Regions from separate parts of the Paraburkholderia sp. FW306-2-2C-D06C genome, predicted to be linked through region 3. Evidence: predicted binding sites of a transcription regulator. Region 3 holds the regulator's gene; each other region holds the start of a gene.

Region 1 (3,277 bases), on a different contig from region 3:
ACCGCCGCCCATCGGACCTTCTTCCTTCGGCAGTTCGCAAACAGCTGCGTCGGTGGTCAACAGCAGGCCTGCGACAGAAGCTGCATTTTGCAGCGCCGTGCGCGTCACCTTCGTCGGGTCCACGACACCTGCGTCAACCAGGTCGACGTACTCGCCGGTTGCTGCGTTGTAGCCGTAGTTGCCCGTGCCAGCTGCGACAGCTGCCACCACGACGCTGGCTTCTTCGCCACCGTTCGTGACGATCTGGCGCAGCGGCTCTTCCATCGCGCGCAGCACGATCTTGATACCTGCGTCCTGATCGGCGTTAGCGCCCTTCAGACCAGCGATTGCCGTACGTGCGCGGATCAGTGCGACGCCGCCGCCAGCCACGATGCCTTCTTCCACAGCTGCGCGCGTTGCGTGCAGCGCGTCTTCGACACGTGCCTTCTTTTCCTTCATTTCGACTTCGGTCGCAGCGCCGACCTTGATCACTGCAACACCGCCAGCCAGCTTGGCCACGCGTTCTTGCAGCTTTTCACGGTCGTAGTCCGACGTTGCTTCTTCGATCTGCGTGCGCACTTGCTTCACACGCGCTTCGATCGTTGCACCTTCGCCTGCGCCGTCGATGATCGTCGTATTTTCCTTGCCCACTTCGATACGCTTCGCTTGACCCAGTTCAGCCAGCGTTGCCTTTTCGAGCGTCAGGCCGGTTTCTTCAGCGATAACTTGACCGCCGGTCAGGATCGCGATGTCTTCCAACATGGCCTTACGACGATCGCCGAAGCCCGGAGCCTTGACAGCAACCGTCTTCAGGATGCCGCGGATGTTGTTCACAACCAGCGTAGCCAGCGCTTCGCCTTCGACGTCTTCTGCGATGATCAGCAGCGGACGGCCAGCCTTAGCGACTTGTTCCAGTACCGGCAGCAGATCACGGATGTTCGAAACCTTCTTGTCGTGCAGCAGCACGAACGGGTTTTCGAGCACAGCAACTTGCTTGTCCGGGTTGTTGATGAAGTACGGCGACAGGTAGCCGCGGTCGAATTGCATACCTTCGACAACGTCCAGCTCGTCTTGCAACGACTTGCCGTCTTCAACGGTGATGACGCCTTCCTTGCCGACCTTGTCCATCGCTTCAGCAATACGGTCACCGATCGACGAATCGCTGTTCGCCGAGATCGCGCCGACTTGAGCGATTTCCTTGTTGGTCGTGCACGGCTTGCTGATCTTGCGCAGTTCTTCGATAGCGGCCGTCACAGCCTTGTCGATACCGCGCTTCAGATCCATCGGGTTCATGCCCGATGCAACGTACTTCATGCCTTCGCGGACGATCGACTGAGCCAGAACCGTTGCGGTCGTGGTGCCGTCGCCTGCGTTGTCGCTGGTCTTGGAAGCGACTTCCTTGACCATTTGCGCGCCCATGTTCTGGAGCTTGTCTTTCAGTTCGATCTCTTTCGCGACCGAAACACCATCCTTGGTGACCGTCGGGCCGCCGAAGCTGCGTTCCAGCACCACGTTGCGGCCCTTCGGACCCAGCGTGACCTTCACAGCGTTCGCGAGGATGTTCACGCCTTCAACCATCTTGGCACGGGCGGAATCACCGAATACGACGTCTTTAGCTGCCATCTTCTAACTCCTTGAATTCTTGGGATATAACCTGGGAAGTAGCGACCTGCGCTTACTTCTGCACCACGGCCATGATGTCTTCTTCGCGCATGACCAGCAGTTCGTTGCCGTCGACCTTGACGGTCTGGCCTGCGTACTTGCCGAACAGGACGCGGTCACCAACCTTCACGTCGAGTGCGATTTGTGCACCCTTGTCGTCACGCTTGCCCGGGCCGACTGCCAGGATTTCGCCTTGATCCGGCTTTTCCGCTGCGGCTTCGGGGATCACGATGCCCGACGCAGTCTTGGTTTCTTGATCCAGACGTTTGACGATCACGCGATCATGCAAAGGACGAAGGTTCATACATACTCCTCTCTTGATTGAGACTGAAGAACGCTGAGAAAACCCGGTTGGCTGAGCCAACCGGCGATGTTGTTAGCACTCTCGTGCAGCGAGTGCTAATTATATGGACGGGTGGTGACAAATTCAAGAAGGGATATGGGGCGGGTGTCGAGATTCGCTTAATTTTGAACTTTGTTCGCTTAAGTCTGAACCTTGCACCGCAGCAAAAACCTGACGAATTGCAGTAACTTCCTTTTAAAACAGGGCTCTACCCGTACGTTCTTGCCGCCGTCAAACTGGACATCGCTCACTCGCGAACAGGCTGATCGACGACCAAATTCCTCGAATTTTCTTTGCGATCGCTCGCCCAGGGAAATCCCTTAATCCACCGGCAGCCGAGAATATTTCGCTCCAACTTGGACACGATGGCCGTGCGGTTGGTGGAAGAGACGAGAGCGCTGTTGTTATGCTGGCGAAGGTGACGGCGCGCGAGCCAACTGGTCAGAACATTCTCAGCGGGCATCCCACGCAAGCCGCTATTGAAAACGAAGTCGGGAACTGAGAGATGGCCATTTGGAACTACAGCGATGCTTCTTGGGACCTCGGACGGGCGGTATCGCGGTGCGCCACATGTCTGTTTTGCCGATCCCCATTGCAAAGACTGCCTCCGGAATACCGCGAGTATGAGGAGAGCAATCTCGAAGTCGAGGTAACGCCTGCAGTCTGTCACTTATGCGGCTGGTGGACTCTCACTGTCATATATATGTAGCGCCAAAACTAATCAATGCATTCGCGTATGCCCCGAGCCGCTTCTCAAGGACGAGGCCGACTTCCCTCCCAGGCGCGCTGGATCAATGCTCTGAGTGGCGCTTGCTCCACCGGACGCGGATTCCAGTACGGATTCGACATCGCGACCTCGCACGCACGATCAAGGTCACTCTCACGCAGTCCGATCTCACGCAGACCACGAGGTACACCGAGTTCCTGGCTCAGGTCATACAGGCCGTCTGCGGCAGATTCCGCATCGAGTGCACGCGCAATTCGTGTCATTGCCTCCGCTGCGACGATGCTGTTGTAGGCGAGCGCATGTGGAAGAACAATCGCATGTGTCTCCGCGTGCGGAAGGTTGAACGTCCCGCCAAGTGTGTGGCAGAGCTTGTGATGGAGCGCCATGCCGACATTGCCGAGAACCATCCCACAAAGCCACGCGCCATAGAGACAATCACTGCGCGCCGTCTTGTCCGTGCTGCTCTTCTTCACGCCGCGCAGACCATTGGCGAGTGCGCGGATTCCCTCTTCAGCCATCAGCGACATGACCGGGTTTCCATCCTTTGCATACAACCCCTCGGCAGC
Region 2 (3,277 bases), on a different contig from region 3:
CGTGCTGTCGGCGAAACGAGGCGGGCTCACAAGGCTCACTCGATCGCGCAACGCGTCGCCTGCCAGGCAATCAGGCGCCATTGCCCGTCTTCCTGTGTATGAATCGCCGTGTACGCGATCGGAAACAGCAACGCCCCGTTGTTCGCTTCCATCTCGATCAACGCCCGCCCGGTCACGACGCAGGTCTCTCGCCCTACCGGCAGCACGTCTTGCGACTGCACCTCGATCTGCCGATAGCGACGGCGTCCCGCTGTAATGCCGTCGATGAACTGCCGCTTCGTTTCACGCTTGCCGTTCGTATGGACATAGCTCACGTTTTCCGCGAGCAGCGTATCGAGCGACGGCCCGTCGCCGTCGACCATCGCACGAAAGCGCTCGCGCTCGAGCCCGCGAATCGCTTCGATCAATTTTGCCGCCATTGCTCAGCCCCTCGCACCGATGAGCCGGACGTGGCCACCGTCGTCAGAAGTTACATTGCAAATATAGCTGGCTGAAATTTATACCAGGATTGGGCTCTTTGATACCGCCGTTGGAAATATGCTGGAACCGGTAGCCCGCCTGATACTGCTGGTGACTGCCGAATTGCACGCCGACGCCCGCCATGTCGGCGAACTGGAACGCCGTCCCGAGGGTGAGCGACGTAGAAATTCTGGGACTCGACAGCAACCGGATGCCGGCACCCGCTTCAATATAAGGGCGGATCGACCCCGAACCCTTGATGAAACGGATGATCGGCGTCACGCCGATTTCGCCGATGTCGTCGTGGACGTTCCCTTCGTTCGTATGCCACCAGGCCACGTGCGCCTCGCCGATCAGCGAGAAATGCCAATCGCCGATTTGCCACCACGTCAGATTCGGATCCCAGACGAAACCGAGATCGAATTTTTTGATGTGGTGACCCGCCACGCCCGCAGCAACTTGCACTCCGAACTGATCGGCCGCGGCCAATCCCGATACCCCAAGCAACACAGCCGCCGAAGCGCCTTTTAGAGCCAGACCACGCAAAGCATTCTTCTTGTTCTTCATCGAACACCCGAACTATGGTCGAACGTTGATCATCTTTAACGGTTTTGCCTATTCTAAATTTAAACCAGATCCGGCGCTCCATATGAAGAAATCGAAATTTTCGCAATTAGTCACTTCATTTTTAGAAAATATCGGTCACTTATAAGTATGAAGGCGGTTTGTCAGGTAAATCATACGGCTTACACATCGCTGGCAACAGGAGCGTATGATGGCTATTGAAACTTAAACTTCAATAGCGAAAGACGGAACTTGGATGACCCTACACCCTCTAAGTGTTAGCACTCAGGAAATCAGAGTGCTAACATCCAACGCTGGAGTCGATCTCTGACCACGCTTTTGTCTGATTCCAAAGGAGTTTCCTACGTGAGCCATGCAATGACCCTTCCGAATACTCTGAGCCCGTTGTCGGCTAAGGCCGCTTCGGCAGGTGCACTGGCGCTCTCGCATTCCTCGCTGCTGCCCGGTCAACTGGGCAATATCGACGCCTACATCCAGGCCGTAAATCGGATTCCGATGCTGACGCCGGCGGAAGAACGCCAGTTCGCCACCGAATTTCGCGAGCAGGACAATCTCGAGTCCGCGCGCCGTCTCGTCCTGTCGCACCTGCGGCTGGTCGTATCGATCGCGCGCAACTATCTCGGTTATGGCCTGCCGCACGCCGACCTGATCCAGGAAGGCAATATCGGCCTGATGAAGGCCGTGAAGCGCTTCGACCCGGAGCAGAACGTGCGCCTCGTGTCGTACGCGATGCACTGGATCAAGGCCGAGATCCACGAATACATTCTGCGCAACTGGCGCATGGTGAAGGTGGCCACCACCAAAGCGCAGCGCAAGCTGTTCTTCAACTTGCGCAGCCACAAACAGGGCTTGGGCGCATTCACGCCGGATGAGATCGAAGGTCTCGCCAAAGAGCTGAACGTGAAGCGTGAAGAAGTGGCCGAGATGGAAACGCGGCTCTCCGGCGGCGACATCGCACTGGAAGGTCAGGTCGAAGACGGTGAAGAGTCGTACGCGCCGATCGCCTATCTGGCCGACTCGCATAGCGAGCCGACCGCCATGCTGGCTTCGCGTCAGCGCGACAAGCTGCAAAGCGACGGCATCGCCGGCGCGCTCGAATCGCTGGACGCCCGTAGCCGCCGCATCATCGAGGCACGCTGGCTGCATGTGGAAGACGACGGCTCGGGTGGCTCGACGCTGCACGAACTGGCCGACGAATTTGGCGTGTCGGCCGAACGTATTCGCCAGATCGAGGCAAGCGCCATGAAGAAAATGCGCAGCGCGCTGGCGGAATATGCGTAACCCTTAAAGAGATCCAGAACGCCGGCTTGCCCGGCGCGCTATTGGGTCACTGAGCCCTGCCCTCGCAAGACGGCAGGGCTTTTTTCTATCCGGGCGCCGATGCGCCGGGCGCCGATGCGCTCGCGCATCTCCGCACCAGTGTCGCACTCAATCAGGAACGCGCTCAGCCGGCGCGCATTCCTTGACGTATCTCAAGTCACCTTGCAATACTCTCCAAAGGGGGCAAGCTTCGCGACCCAATGCCGCAGCGCTGAACTCACGCGCACAAGGTCACTGCTCCTAGAATCGGGATGCACTCGCCGGACCGCAATGCGGCCTGGTTCCAGCCGGACTCACCGGCGTGAAGTCGTCTTCGACCGATCATGACCCTAGCCCTCAATCGCAATAACGCTCACCGGCCAGGCTTGCGCAAGCGCCTCGCCGCCTGGGTGCGCGGTCCAACGCTGGCGCGGGATATCGCCATCGTCCTCGCCATCAAGCTCGCACTGCTGATGGCGCTCAAATACACGTTCTTCAACCATCCGCAGGCGGAGCATATGTCGCTGCCGCCTGAGCAAGTCGCGCAGGCGTTGCTGTCTGTGCCTGTCTCGCATCCGTCCCAAGGTGATCCCCATGCCCGTTAGCGAAGTCGTAGAACTGTCGCGCCTCCAGTTCGCCATTACGGCGCTTTATCACTTTCTGTTCGTGCCGCTCACGCTCGGCCTGTCCTGGCTGCTCGTCATCATGGAGTCGGTCTATGTGATGACCGGCAAGCAGATCTACAAGGACATGACCCAGTTCTGGGGCAAGCTGTTCGGCATCAACTTTGCGATGGGCGTCACGACCGGCCTCACGCTGGAATTTCAGTTCGGCACGAATTGGTCGTACTACTCACATTACGTCGGCGACATTTTTGGCGTGCCGCTGGCAGTGGAAGGCCTGATGGCATTCTTCCTCGAGTCGACCTTCGTCG
Region 3 (3,277 bases):
GGGCCGCGCACGTCGCACACGCCCAGCACTTCCACCTGCCAGACAATCCGCTCGATCTCGATTTCGACCAGGTCGCCGACACGCACGTCCTTCGCCGGCTTGACGCTGGCGCCGCCGATGCGGACGTGGCCTTTGTCGACCGCATCCGCCGCCAGCGAGCGCGTCTTGAAGAAACGCGCTGCCCAGAGCCATTTGTCGATGCGCAGCTTTGCGCCCGGTTCGGTTGAAACCTTGTAATTCATGAGCCCGCCTGCGCCCCCGCTGTATTCGGCACAGGCACCGCCTGCACCGGCCAGCCCTGCAAATTCTGTGCAACGATCTCGCCAAGCGCGGCAATCCATGCCTGTGAGGCATTGACGCAGGGAATCCGGTGAAACTCCTTGCCGCCGGCATGCAGGAACTCGTCGCGCACTTCCATGCCGATTTCCTCAATCGTTTCAAGGCAGTCGGCGGTGAAGCCCGGACAGAACACGTCGGCCCGCCGCACGCCCGCCGCGCCCAACTCCTTCAGCGTCGGGGCGGTGTACGGCTGCAGCCATTCGGCTTGACCAAAACGCGACTGGAAGGTAATCCGGCATTCCACCTGCGTCAGTTCCAGCGCATGCATCAACAACGCGCCGGTTTGCTGGCACTGCTCGTGGTACGGATCGCCGAGATCGAGCGTGCGCTTGGGCACGCCGTGAAAACTGAGCACCAGCTTGTCGCCCGCCGCGAAGTCCGGGCGGCCGTGCTGATGCCAGTAGTGGTGCACCTGCGCGGCCAGTGCGGCGATGTACGCCGGATGATCGGCATACTGGCGCACCGTGCGGATTTCCGGTTGATTGCGCATCCGCTTGAGTGCCGAAAATGCGTCGTCGAAAGCCGTGGCCGTGGTCGACGACGAGTATTGCGGATACATCGGCATCAGCAGCACGCGCTCGGCGCCCGCCAGTTTCAGCTGGTTCAGCATGGCCGGGATACCTGGCGTGCCGTAGCGCATCGCGTAGTCGACCAGCACCGTGTAGTCGTTCAATTGCAGCAAATGGCGCAAACCCTCCACCTGCTTCTCCGTATACACGCGCAGCGGCGAGCCTTCAGGCATCCAGACAGCCGCGTACTTCTTTGCCGACGCACGACCGCGGGACGGCAGAATCAACAGCCGCAGGATCACCTGCCAGATCAAAGCGGGAATTTCGACCACCCGCGGGTCGGACAGGAACTGCGCCAGATAGCGGCGAACCGCGCGCGGCGTCGGTGCGTCGGGCGTGCCGAGATTGATCAGCAACACGGCGACACGGTGCGACGTGGCGTTCTGCGAAGGCCGCTCGAGGTCGAAGCGCATAGGCAACAGGGAGTACCGCGCAAGGCGGAGAGTCGGTTTCAGGTGGGATTCATTATAGCGGCGTGGCCCATTGCGGGGTCCGCCTCGCCCCCTGGCCATTCGGCCGATTGGCAAGCTGCGCGCCGTCACGCATCATTTGCAGCATGAAACGCCGCGGCCAATGCTTACTGCTGGCTGAGAGTCAGCGAAAGCAGGCGGGCGGTGATGTCGACAATCGGTATCACCCGGTTGTAGGCCATGCGAGTGGGCCCGATCACGCCGAGCGTGCCGACAATCTTGCCGTTCACCTCGTACGGCGCGGTGACGACGCTCATTTCCTCGATCGGCACGAGATTCGACTCGCCGCCGATGAAAATCTGCACGCCCTGGGCGTGACTCGAAACATCGAGCAACTGAAGGAGACTGGTCTTTTGGTCGAACACATCGAACAGCTTGCGCAGCCGCGCCATGTCCGACGACAGGTCGGCGACCTCGAGCAGATTGCGCTCGCCGGAGATCAGCACGGTCTCGCCGGTGTCGGATTCGTCGGTACTGGCCGTGACGGCGGCGTGCATCAGCGTGGTCATGTCGCCGCGCAGTTCGTCGATCTCTTCGCGCAGGCGCCGGCGCACGTCGTCGAACGACAGGCCCGCGAAGTGCGCATTGATGTAATTGGAGGCTTCAACCAGTTGCGACGGGGAGAAGTCGCGCTGGGTCGCCATGATGCGGTTCTGCACGTCGCCCTCGGGCGTCACGATGATCAGCAGGATGCGCTTGTCGGACAGGCGCATGAATTCGATCTGCTTGAACACGTGGCTGCGCCGCGGCGTCAGCACCACGCCGGCGAACTGCGACAGGTTGGACAGCACGCTGGCCGCCGCCGCGACGATTTTCTGCGGCTCGCCGGCCTGCAGCGTAGTCTTGACGGTACGGGTGACGGCTTCCTCCTCGGCGGCGGATTCGACGGTGAGCATCGTATCGACGAACAGCCGGTAGCCGCGCGGCGTAGGAATGCGGCCCGCGGAAGTGTGCGGACTGATCACGAGCCCCAGGTCCTCGAGGTCGGACATCACGTTGCGGATCGTAGCCGGGCTCAATTCGAGCCCGGAATAGCGTGACAACGTGCGCGAGCCGACCGGCTGACCTTCGGCGATATAGCGCTCGATCAGCGTTTTGAGGAGGGTTTGTGCGCGAGGATCTAGCATGACGAAAAATTTTAGCTCAACGCCGCGACTATCGCGAGCGCCAACGGTGCTAACGGCGCCAACCGCGTCAGGCACTGCACGAGGCACTAACCATCGAGCCAGCGGTCGGCGGGGCGGCGCTTTGCAATTGATCCCGCGCTTTGCCCCGCGCTTTGCCCCGCACTTCGCCCGGCGCTTCGCCGGCGGCCTGCCCGGCGAATCCACTGGTGGCGCGCCGACCGGCCGTAGCCCACGCGCGTGTCATCAAGACTTCACCATTCTAACGATAATCGTGCAACGCGCTGGCAGGCTGCGTTGGCCGGTCCGCTCCCGGGTCTGTCTGCGGTTCTTTTCAGGCCCTACCTATGGTGTAATGCCGGCATGCAAGTGACCAGCCAGTTCAAGACCGTCGCGCTCGTCGGGCGCAACAATACGCCGGGCATCGGCGAGCCGCTGACCGCGCTCGCCTCGTGCATCGCGAAGCGTGGCTTCGAGGTCGTGTTCGAAGCAGAAACCGCCGCTGAAATCGGCATTACCGACTATCCGGCGCTGCGTCCCGCCGAAATCGGCGCGCGTGCCGACGTCGCGGTGGTGCTCGGCGGCGACGGCACGATGCTCGGCATCGGCCGCCAGCTCGCGCCATACCGCACGCCGCTGATCGGCATCAACCACGGGCGGCTCGGCTTCATTACGGACATCCCGATCTCCGACATGAGCGAGATCGTGCCGCAGATGCTGTCCGGCAACTTCGAGCGCGAAGAGCGCATGCTGCTCGAGGCACGCATCATGCGCG

What was found. The regulator HrcA, encoded in region 3, represses chaperone genes, less so after heat shock. The targets are predictions, from matches to a motif close to TTAGCACTCNNNNNNNNNGAGTGCTAA.
Region 1: groES (co-chaperone GroES) is a predicted target of HrcA. The motif match lies at 2,018-2,044, and genes of this name have one in related genera.
Region 2: rpoH (RNA polymerase sigma factor RpoH) is a predicted target of HrcA. The motif match lies at 1,302-1,328, and genes of this name have one in related genera.

Annotation. Positions count from the first base shown of each region.
Region 1 is NZ_JBYSWU010000017.1:33,548-36,824, reverse strand. Features, by position in the region: gene groL (chaperonin GroEL) at 1-1,602, opposite strand, end outside; gene groES (co-chaperone GroES) at 1,655-1,945, opposite strand; gene AC3WLT_RS15195 (maleylacetate reductase) at 2,738-3,277, opposite strand, start outside.
Region 2 is NZ_JBYSWU010000011.1:109,776-113,052, reverse strand. Features, by position in the region: partial or broken gene AC3WLT_RS11095 (beta/alpha barrel domain-containing protein) at 1-10, shown strand, start outside; gene AC3WLT_RS11090 (nuclear transport factor 2 family protein) at 36-419, opposite strand; gene AC3WLT_RS11085 (acyloxyacyl hydrolase) at 463-1,026, opposite strand; gene rpoH (RNA polymerase sigma factor RpoH) at 1,390-2,325, shown strand; gene cydP (cytochrome oxidase putative small subunit CydP) at 2,688-2,948, shown strand; gene AC3WLT_RS11070 (cytochrome ubiquinol oxidase subunit I) at 2,938-3,277, shown strand, end outside.
Region 3 is NZ_JBYSWU010000032.1:33,848-37,124, forward strand. Features, by position in the region: gene AC3WLT_RS22965 (RNA-binding S4 domain-containing protein) at 1-242, opposite strand, end outside; gene hemH (ferrochelatase) at 239-1,321, opposite strand; gene hrcA (heat-inducible transcriptional repressor HrcA) at 1,486-2,505, opposite strand; gene AC3WLT_RS22980 (NAD kinase) at 2,866-3,277, shown strand, end outside.